DNA from 3 places in the Salinivibrio sp. IB574 genome. Region 1 is predicted to be linked to each of the others. Evidence: predicted binding sites of a transcription regulator. Region 1 holds the regulator's gene; each other region holds the start of a gene.

Region 1 (3,286 bases):
GGCCAACGACTTCCCACGCCTTGAGCAATTTTTTAAAGAATATGGCGAACAAGGCACAGGTAAATACCGTCGTTATCTACACACCTTTGATGAAGCCGTGCCTTATAACCAAATGCCGGGCACCTTCACTCCCTGGCAAGATCTGCCTGAAAATACCGACGTATTATTTTATGAAGGCTTGCATGGCGGGGTGGTGGATGGTGACGTCAATGTCGCCCAGCATGTTGATTTACTGATCGGCATGGTGCCTATCGTTAACTTGGAGTGGATTCAAAAGTTTGTCCGCGATACGCGCGACCGCGGCCATTCCCGCGAGGCCGTCACGGACTCGATCGTGCGCTCCATGGATGATTATTTGCACTACATTACGCCGCAGTTTTCTCGCACGCATATTAACTTCCAACGAGTCCCGACCGTAGACACTTCCAACCCGCTGAATGCAAAAGGGATCCCGTCACTCGACGAAAGCTTTGTCGTGATCCGCTTTCGTGGTATGAAGAACGTCGATTTTCCTTACTTACTGCAAATGATCAGTGGCGCGTTTATGTCTCGGCACAACACGCTGGTCGTGCCCGGCGGTAAAATGGGATTTGCAATGGAGCTGATTATTCGCCCCTTGATCCAACAGTTGATTGAGAAAGGCAAGATAGGTTAACCGCCGTAGCGCACTTAACGTGTATTACTTCTCAGGTCGTGATCTTAGCCACATTTTTGCCGAATTTTTAGGCGGTTGGCTTAGATCAAAATCAAGAAATCCAGATAGAAAAAAGATACACTCTTGTTAACATACAGTGAGCTTGTAGCCTGCGCCAAGACCTCGTATTCTGTGCATTGGACTGATGGGTTTCCATTCAGACAAAGACAGGACGTCGTTGCCGGGCAACACATGCAGAGGAAATAAGTTATATGGTTCCAGGAAAACCTCAAACAGACCCTACACTCGAGTGGTTCCTTTCACATTGTCATATTCACAAGTACCCGTCCAAAAGTACTCTGATCCATGCAGGGGAAAAGGCGGAGACCTTGTACTACATCGTGAAAGGTTCTGTGGCCGTACTAATCAAAGATGAAGAAGGCAAGGAGATGATCCTGTCTTACCTTAACCAAGGTGACTTCATCGGCGAACTTGGTCTGTTCGAAGAGGACCAAGAGCGCACCGCATGGGTACGTGCGAAATCACCTTGCGAAGTGGCAGAAATTTCATTCAAGAAATTCCGCCAGCTGATCCAAGTTAACCCAGACATTTTGATGCGTCTATCCTCTCAGATGGCGCGTCGCCTGCAAGTGACCAGCCAGAAAGTGGGAGACCTTGCCTTCCTGGACGTGACCGGCCGCATTGCGCAAACCCTACTGAACTTGGCGAAGCAACCTGACGCCATGACTCACCCTGATGGCATGCAAATCAAGATCACACGTCAAGAGATTGGTCAGATTGTTGGCTGTTCGCGTGAGACGGTTGGGCGTATCCTTAAAATGCTGGAAGAGCAGAACCTTATCTCAGCTCACGGTAAAACCATTGTGGTTTACGGCACACGCTAATCCTCGCGTGTTGCGACAAAACCGGCGCTTTTGCGTCGGTTTTTTTATTTTTATTGACTGGAAACTCATTACCTAAGTTCTACACTTCAAAAACGACCAATCTAACAACTGATTAACAGGATGTCGTTTATGAGAAGCTTACGTCAAACCCTTGCTGCATTGCTACTCGCGGCGGTTTCTTCAACTGCTGCGGCGAATATCACCATTGTCCATCCAGAACCACGGGCTGGCTCTGCCCTCGATTTATACGCTATCGACTTGATTGAGTTTTTAGCGGAAAAATCGGGTGAGTCTGTCACTTTACAGGCCTTTCAAGGCCAAATTGGCTCTCAGTCTCGTAAAGTGGAAATGCTGAAACAAGGACGACTGACGGTAGATTGGCTCGGGGCCGACCGTACCCTTGAGTCAGAGTTACTTCCCATCCGTTATCCAGTCTTTCGGGGTCTATTAGGCCATCGCTTGTTCATTACCAATCAAGCCACCGAACCCAAGCTTGCACAAATCAGTGACCAAGCAGGGCTCAATAATCTGACCATGATCCAAGGGCAAGGCTGGGCGGATGTGAAGGTCTTGCAGTCGGCGGGATTTCGGGTTCGAGAAATCTCAAGCTTTGAGAATATCTTTAAAGGCGTCGATACCGGACGGGCCGACCTCTTCCCGCGTGCGCTTATCGAACCTTTTAGCGAGCTGGCAGAGCGACCTCAATATACAAATCTGTTGGTTGATCCGCACTTAATGCTGATCTACCGCTTCCCAATGTTCTTGTTTGTATCGCCCCAAAACCCAGAGGTAGCGACCATGCTCAACGATGCGTTTGCGGCCGCCTATCAAGACGGATCCTTCATCGAATTTTTTGAGAATGCCCCTCTGGTAAAAGAGACCTTTGAGAAAGCCAATATTGGTGAGCGCACGTTTATTCGGGTCGACAACCCACATCTGAGTAATGAGACTCAGGCAATTGACGATAAATTCTGGCTCGATATTGAAAGTCGCTAAACACCGCCAACCAAAAAAGGAGAGCATCGCTCTCCTTTTCTTCTCTCGCCACTATTGATGCGTACTTTCAAAGATTTTATCAGCCGAGGCGGCGACAAAACCTTGATAAAGTTCACCGTCCGGAAGCGGATACCGTTTCGCAAACTCGTAGAAACCACCCGGAATATCATGGCGTGCATCGCTAAACTGCACCGGCACGCGATCAGCCATCGTCGAGGATTGCTCCAAAAAGACTGATGCATCCCCTTTGACCTCCCCGCCAGATTCATTAATGGTAAACCCATTTTGGCGCAAGGTATCGTTGACCGCTTGACAGTTATCATGGTTATTCAGCTGATTCACACTGACAGTAAAGTGGTTCGCCCCATAGCCATGCGCTGCCACCCAAGCTGCATATTCACTTTCATCCGCTAACGTCTTGTAGGTTTGCCAATCCAACTCCCACAAACGTCCTTGATGAAGAAAATCGCTCCCTTTCAGCGCATCATCATCCACGTTCGCCACTAAGTCGCGCACGATAGATTGCAATGTTGTCGAGCATTGGCCCACCATCAATTCACTAATAAACACTTTCGGCATCAAGGGATCGGGATGCTCGTAGTGACGTGCGTTGAGCTTCTTCGCTTCAAAGGTGTACTCACCTTTCGGCTCATAGCCCAACGCAATAAAAGGACGGGCAAGCTTGTCCAGCCCTACATTAGGCAGTGCAAAGGTGCGCAGTGCAATGTGATCATTGATCAGGGGTTGGCCT
Region 2 (3,286 bases), on a different contig from region 1:
CGCTGTGAACGCGATAACTCGCCACATTGATTTGTGCTGTTTCATGATCGCCTCGTTATTAGGGTTGGTGAGGATCAAGACCTGCGCACCAAGCAGAAACTTTCATCCTCTCCCACTTTTCTGTTGTTACAGATAACGTAGCGCAGAAAAGCCCTTAGCGATCACCTACCAAAGCAGCTGACCTAACACAGGGGCAAGCAACACAGTGACCATGCCCGCAATCATCATTACCACACTCGACACCACCCCTTCGGCATGGCCTATCTGATAGGCTTTAGCGGTGCCGGCTCCGTGTGCTGATGCGCCCAAACTTGCGCCGCGTCCTAAGCGCGAGCGAATCGAAATCACGGTCAGAATACTTTCACCAATCGCCATCCCAATCACTCCAGTGAGAACCACAAACAGCGCAGTGAGATCGCTTTGCCCGCCAATCGCTTTAGTGGCTTCGACGGCAAAAGGGGTGGTGATTGAGCGCATCGCCAAACTGCGTTGCAGCAGTTCAGACAGCTCAAACACCCGCGCTAGCACCACAGTACTAGTAATTGCGACCAGCACAGACACTGTGACGCCAATCGATAGTGACAACCAATGGCGGCGGATGAGCGCGCGGTTATCATACACAGGGATCGCAAACGCCACAGTCGCCGGGCCCAGCAGCCACAGCAACCAGTACGATTGCGCCATGTAGTCTTGATACGGGATATTAAATCCAACCACTACCGCGACAATCAGCAAGGGCGCGAGCAACAATGGCATTACCAGAATCGAGGGATGACGGCGATACAGCCATTTGCTCATGTAATAAAAGCCAAGGGTCATTAAAAAGCAGGTAACGCTTAATAACGAGGCATGAAGCCAAGTAGGTAAAGCAGACATCATGGCTTAGCACTCCGGTTTTAAATCAGGATGATGCGTGTGGTGATGGTTACTGCGGCGGCGCGCCATTTTAACCTCAAAACGATACACTTTATCGACCACCCAAGCGGTTGACGCAATCACCATCGCGGTACTTAAAATCAGAACAACCATGATCTTACCGCCTTCTTGCAGCAATAAATCTTGGTAGTTGACCACCGCCACCACTGCCGGCACAAAAAACAGCAACATCTCGGCTAACAGCCACGCCGCCCCGCGACGTAACCAATCAGCCCGGACAATTTTCAACATCAATGCGCCTAACAACAGCAACATACCGGTGAGGTTGGCTGGTAGTGGAATAGCAAAGGTTGTGACCAACCAATCAGACAAAAACCAAATGCCCGCTAAGACAAAGACTTGCAGTAAGGTAAGTAAGGCGTTTTTAATCAATTGCATCGAAGGCGTGCCAAGAATCTGTGAGATGGCTCATAGTTTACGTCTTGGCAGAGAGTGAATAAAGTGACTTTTTTTTATTTAAACTATGCCAAAATGGCATGATTTGTTGAGCGATAAAGCTGCGTTAGCGACGACCTAGTCCCGTGAGGAATCAGTTTTTCGTCATACATGCCTGGTACTAAAAGTGAAACTATGTTTTCATATATCTCCTTAAAAATAATTTATAGTTTCATTTTTATGGGTAGTCCGTCATGTTGTCTTTGACAAATCGAGTCTTAGCAGATTGTCTTTGATTTCTTTTTAATGTGAAACTATATTTTTACATATTGAGTTTTTATCAAGTTTTAGTTTCATTATGATGAAGTATGATAAGGAAGCGCCGCCCAAGCGTGGTGCCACTGTGTTCCCGCGGCAGATGAAAATATTGCATCAATTGGGTGAAAACATCTTATTGGCGATGAAACGTCGAGGGATCAGTCAAGATAGAATGCATCAGCGCACAGGGATCTCGAAACCAACGCTACGAAAAATCACAAAAGGCGATCCGACAGTGTCGTTAGGCCATTATGTTAATGTGCTCGCCGTACTCGGTTTATTAGACGATCTAGGTAAAGTCGCGCTCGATGATGAACTTGGTAGGAAGCTGCAAGATATCGAGTTGTTGAAAACGAGACGATAGGGCATCAAACGAATGGAAATCTTTGTCTACGCCGATTGGATAGAAACTGAGCCGCCCTTGTTTATTGGGACACTGAGAGCATCGCGAATCCGTGGTAAAGAGCATTTCAGCTTTTGCTATGACAAGACCTGGCTTAAATCTAAGTATGCTTCTCAAATCGATCCTTGCCTTCATTTATATAGTGGCGAGCAGCACGCTGAAGATGACAAAAACTTCAAGATATTCTTGGATTCTTGCCCTGATCGATGGGGGCGCTTGCTGATGCAACGTCGAGAAGCTGTTATAGCCCGCATTGAGGGACGTAGAGCGAACACATTATACGAAACCGACTATCTCCTCGGTGTTCATGACTCGTTTAGAATGGGCGCTTTAAGGTTTTGTACCGAGCATGGTGGCAATTTTCTTGACGACAATGACGATCTGGCGGCTCCAGCTATGACTTCACTCGCGGAGCTAGAATGTGCAGCGCAAGGCATCGAGGACAAACCTGACTTTGATAATCCTGATTACCTTAAATGGTTGAATATGCTTATCTCGCCAGGGTCATCGTTGGGCGGAGCTAGGCCGAAAGCTTCTGTAAGAGGTGTCGATGGTACTTTATGGCTGGCAAAGTTTCCAAGTCGGTATGACGATTATGATATTGGCCTGTGGGAATACTTAGTGTACCAAATGGCCTTGGACTCTGGGATCAATATGGCTGAATGTAAGGTGCAGGCCATTGGCTCAGACCACCATATTTTCCTGACTAAACGATTTGATCGTACCGATGACGGTAGGAGACTGCACTTTACGTCAGCAATGACACAGCTTGAATATTTCGATGGCAATGATGATGGAGCGAGCTATTTAGAGTTAGCGGAATATCTTATCCAGAACGGCTCTAATACGCGGGCGGATTTGGCACAGCTTTGGAGACGTATGCTGTTTAATATCATGGTTGCCAATAGTGACGATCACCTACGTAATCATGGCTTTATTTTTGACACGACAGGTTGGCGACTGTCACCCGCTTACGACATCAATTCAACACAACATGCCCACGGTCTGCACTTAAATATTGACGACAAAGATAATGCTTTAGATATTGACCTAGCGTTTGAGGTGGCAGAGTACTTTCAACTCGATGTGAAAACAGCTGACAAGATTTATCGTCAAGTCGCCCAGGCCGTGTCGAAATGGGAGCGCTTGGCAAAAGAAGCAGGCATCAAACGCGGTGAGCGAGACTTGATGAGAGACTGCTTCATGTTACCGAAAGCGTAACCTAGTGACGCATGGTAAGAAGTGCCAGTTCCT
Region 3 (3,286 bases), on a different contig from region 1:
AGGTGAACTCTGGGTGGAACTGACAGGCCACAAACCATGGATGTGCTGGGTTTTCGATGATTTCTACCAGCTTCTTGTCCGCCGACAAGCCCGATACAAGTAGACCGGTTTTTTCCAATTGTGGACGCAGCAAGTTATTCACTTCGTAGCGATGACGATGGCGCTCGTGGATTTGAGTGTTGCCATATAGCTGATGCGCTTTAGACCCTTCAGACAGGTGGCAAAGCTGTGCGCCTAGACGCATAGTGCCACCTAAATCAGAGGATTCGCTACGCTCTTCCACGTTACCTTCTTCATCGACCCACTCGGTGATCAATCCCACCACTGGGTATTTGCTGTCTTTGCTGAATTCGGTGGAGTTAGCTCCTTCCATCCCAGCAACATTACGGGCGTATTCAATTAACGCCACTTGCATGCCTAAACAAATGCCAAGATACGGCACTTTGTTTTCACGCGCATATTGTGCGGCAAGGATTTTGCCTTCGACGCCGCGATCACCAAAACCGCCCGGAACCAAGATCGCATCTAAACCGTCGAGCAGCTCAGTGCCGCGGGTTTCGAGATCTTGTGAGTCAACATACTTGATGTTGACGGTCAGACGATTTTTCAATCCGCCATGCTTCAACGCTTCGTTGACTGATTTATACGCGTCAGGCAGTTCGATGTACTTACCTACCATACCAATGGTGACTTCACCCATTGGATTGGCTTCTTCATAAATGACTTGTTCCCATTCAGACAGGTCGGCCTCCGGCGCTTGGATGCCAAAGCGCTGACAAACCAAGTCGTCCAGCCCTTGAGAGCGAATCAATGAAGGAATTTTGTAGATTGAATCCACATCCTTCATGGTGATAACCGCTTTCTCTGGTACGTTACAGAACAGTGCAATTTTTGCACGCTCATTGGCTGGAATTGGACGCTCACTACGGCAAACAAGGACATCCGGCTGGATACCAATCGATAGAAGCTCTTTTACCGAGTGCTGGGTCGGCTTGGTTTTCACTTCACCCGCCGCAGCCAAGTATGGCACCAAGGTAAGGTGCATAAACATCGCACGCTCACGACCGACTTCCACGGTCAGTTGGCGAATCGCTTCAAGGAATGGCAGTGATTCAATATCACCGACAGTGCCGCCAATTTCCACGATCACCACGTCGTGACCTTCACCACCGGCGATGATGCGGTCTTTGATCGAGTTAGTGATGTGTGGAATCACCTGAATGGTCGCTCCCAGGTAATCTCCGCGGCGCTCTTTGCGCAGAACATCCGCGTATACGCGACCAGAGGTAAAGTTATTACGCTTGGTCATTTTGGTGCGGATAAAGCGCTCGTAGTGACCGAGGTCAAGGTCGGTCTCAGCGCCGTCTTCCGTGACGAATACTTCCCCGTGCTGGGTAGGGCTCATTGTCCCTGGATCCACGTTGATATAAGGGTCGAGTTTCATGATGGTGACGTTGAGGCCACGCGCTTCAAGAATGGCTGCCAATGAGGCTGCAGCAATACCCTTACCGAGGGAGGATACAACACCGCCCGTAACAAAAATGTAATTCGTCGTCATGCTAAACCTGAGAGTTGGATTTAGAGGAAATTAATGGAAATCTGGACGGGAAGTCATGATACCAGACCCCACTCACTCCCACAACGTGAAAACTATCACACACCATACTGTTTTTATTTGTCGCAAATCAATGATGAAACTTACAGCGTGTTGCTTTTTTCCTGCTTTTTGACCTGTTGCCAGGCCGATTCCAGTTCATCTAACTGACATTCTTGAATATTTTTTTCATCATTGCGTAATTGAGTTTCAACTTGACGGAAACGCCGTTCGAATTTTTGATTCGCGTTACGCAACGCGGATTCCGCATCCGTGCCGACGTGGCGTGCCAGGTTTACCACCGAAAACAATAAATCGCCGATTTCTTCTTCCACCCGCGCGGGGTCTACCGGCGTGATTGCCAGTTCTTGCTCAACCTCGGCAATTTCTTCGCGTACTTTATCGAGCACCGGCGCCACCGCATCCCAATCAAACCCCACTCGCGCACAACGTTTTTGCAGTTTGTGTGCGCGCACCAGTGCGGGAAGCCCTAACGTAACGCCGTCTAACACGCTAGTGGGTTGCTCTGACGCCGCTTTGTCGGCACGCTCCTGCGCTTTAATCCCTTCCCAATCCGGGCCGTGCAGCGGCTCACCTTGACTGTCTTTAGGACCAAAGACATGCGGGTGACGACGGGTGAGTTTGTCACAAATCGCCCCCACGACGGCGTCAAAATCAAAACGATTTTGCTCGTGTCCCAATTGACTGTAGAACACTATTTGAAAGAGTAAATCGCCTAATTCATCTTTTAGGTCCGACCAGTGCTCACGCTCAATGGCATCGGCCACTTCATAGGCTTCTTCGAGCGTGTGAGGCACGATGGAGGCAAAAGTTTGGGCTTTATCCCAGTCGCACCCCTGTTGTGGGTCGCGCAAGGTCGCCATGATAGTCAGTAAATCGTCAATCGACGCCATACTTCGTTATCCTTAAAAAAACGCCCTGTCGATAACAGGGCGTGATGTTTATCTGAGTCGTTTGGCTTCTACCACATCCTTGACCTGCTCCAGCCGGTTTACAATTCGGCTAAGCGTGTCGAGATCGGAAATCTCTAAATCAAAGTCCATGATAGACATCTGCTTTTTGTAATCGACGCGGCTTTGCATGCCCGCAACGCGGACTTTTTCATTGCTGAGCACGGTATTAATGTCTTTGACTAATCCGGTCCGTTCATTGGCGGATAAGCGAATGCGCACATGGTATTGCCCGACATGCCCTTTCCCCCATACGGTGGCGATGATTCGCTCCGGCGCATGGTGACGAAGTTCGTTCAGTTGCTCACAATCCGCACGGTGTACTGAGATTCCGCGTCCTTGGGTCACAAAGCCCATAATGTCATCACCTGGCAGCGGCTGACAGCAACGCGCGAGGTGGGTCATCAGGTTATCAACCCCTTCAACCACCACCGCATCACGATGGGTTTTTCCACCTACGGTTTTTTGTTCACTTTGCTGAAGTTTTTCCAGCAACTGTTGCTCTTCTTCTTCCAAGCTTGGCTTGTTGATCAGGCTGTTAATGTGATTAACCACCTGATTGATGCGCAGATCGCCACTTCCGACCCCCGCGTACAGCTCTTCCAGTGAATTCACATTGAAGCGCTTGAGCGCCAAACTCGCATCTTTACTGGCACCGCCAATTTTTTGTAGTTCGGTATCGAGAATTTCTTTACCCGCGGCAATGTTTTTATCTCTGTCT

What was found. The regulator CRP, encoded in region 1, controls carbon source genes, mostly activating them, when cyclic AMP is high. The targets are predictions, from matches to a motif close to TGTGANNNNNNTCACA.
Region 2: the regulator CRP is predicted to act here: its motif matches at 1,334-1,349, upstream of BZJ17_RS05015 (CidA/LrgA family protein).
Region 3: the regulator CRP is predicted to act here: its motif matches at 1,643-1,658, upstream of BZJ17_RS01145 (CTP synthase).

Annotation. Positions count from the first base shown of each region.
Region 1 covers NZ_MUFN01000025.1:50,751-54,036, reverse strand. Annotated here, with positions in the region: gene BZJ17_RS12775 (phosphoribulokinase) at 1-655, shown strand, start outside; gene crp (cAMP-activated global transcriptional regulator CRP) at 907-1,539, shown strand; gene BZJ17_RS12765 (hypothetical protein) at 1,669-2,535, shown strand; gene BZJ17_RS12760 (DUF1338 domain-containing protein) at 2,587-3,286, opposite strand, start outside.
Region 2 covers NZ_MUFN01000007.1:32,899-36,184, forward strand. Annotated here, with positions in the region: gene msrB (peptide-methionine (R)-S-oxide reductase MsrB) at 1-45, opposite strand, end outside; gene BZJ17_RS05010 (LrgB family protein) at 166-876, opposite strand; gene BZJ17_RS05015 (CidA/LrgA family protein) at 883-1,314, opposite strand; gene BZJ17_RS05020 (helix-turn-helix transcriptional regulator) at 1,730-1,993, shown strand; gene BZJ17_RS05025 (HipA domain-containing protein) at 2,006-3,253, shown strand.
Region 3 covers NZ_MUFN01000002.1:95,704-98,989, forward strand. Annotated here, with positions in the region: gene BZJ17_RS01145 (CTP synthase) at 1-1,558, opposite strand, end outside; gene mazG (nucleoside triphosphate pyrophosphohydrolase) at 1,699-2,508, opposite strand; gene relA (GTP diphosphokinase) at 2,557-3,286, opposite strand, start outside.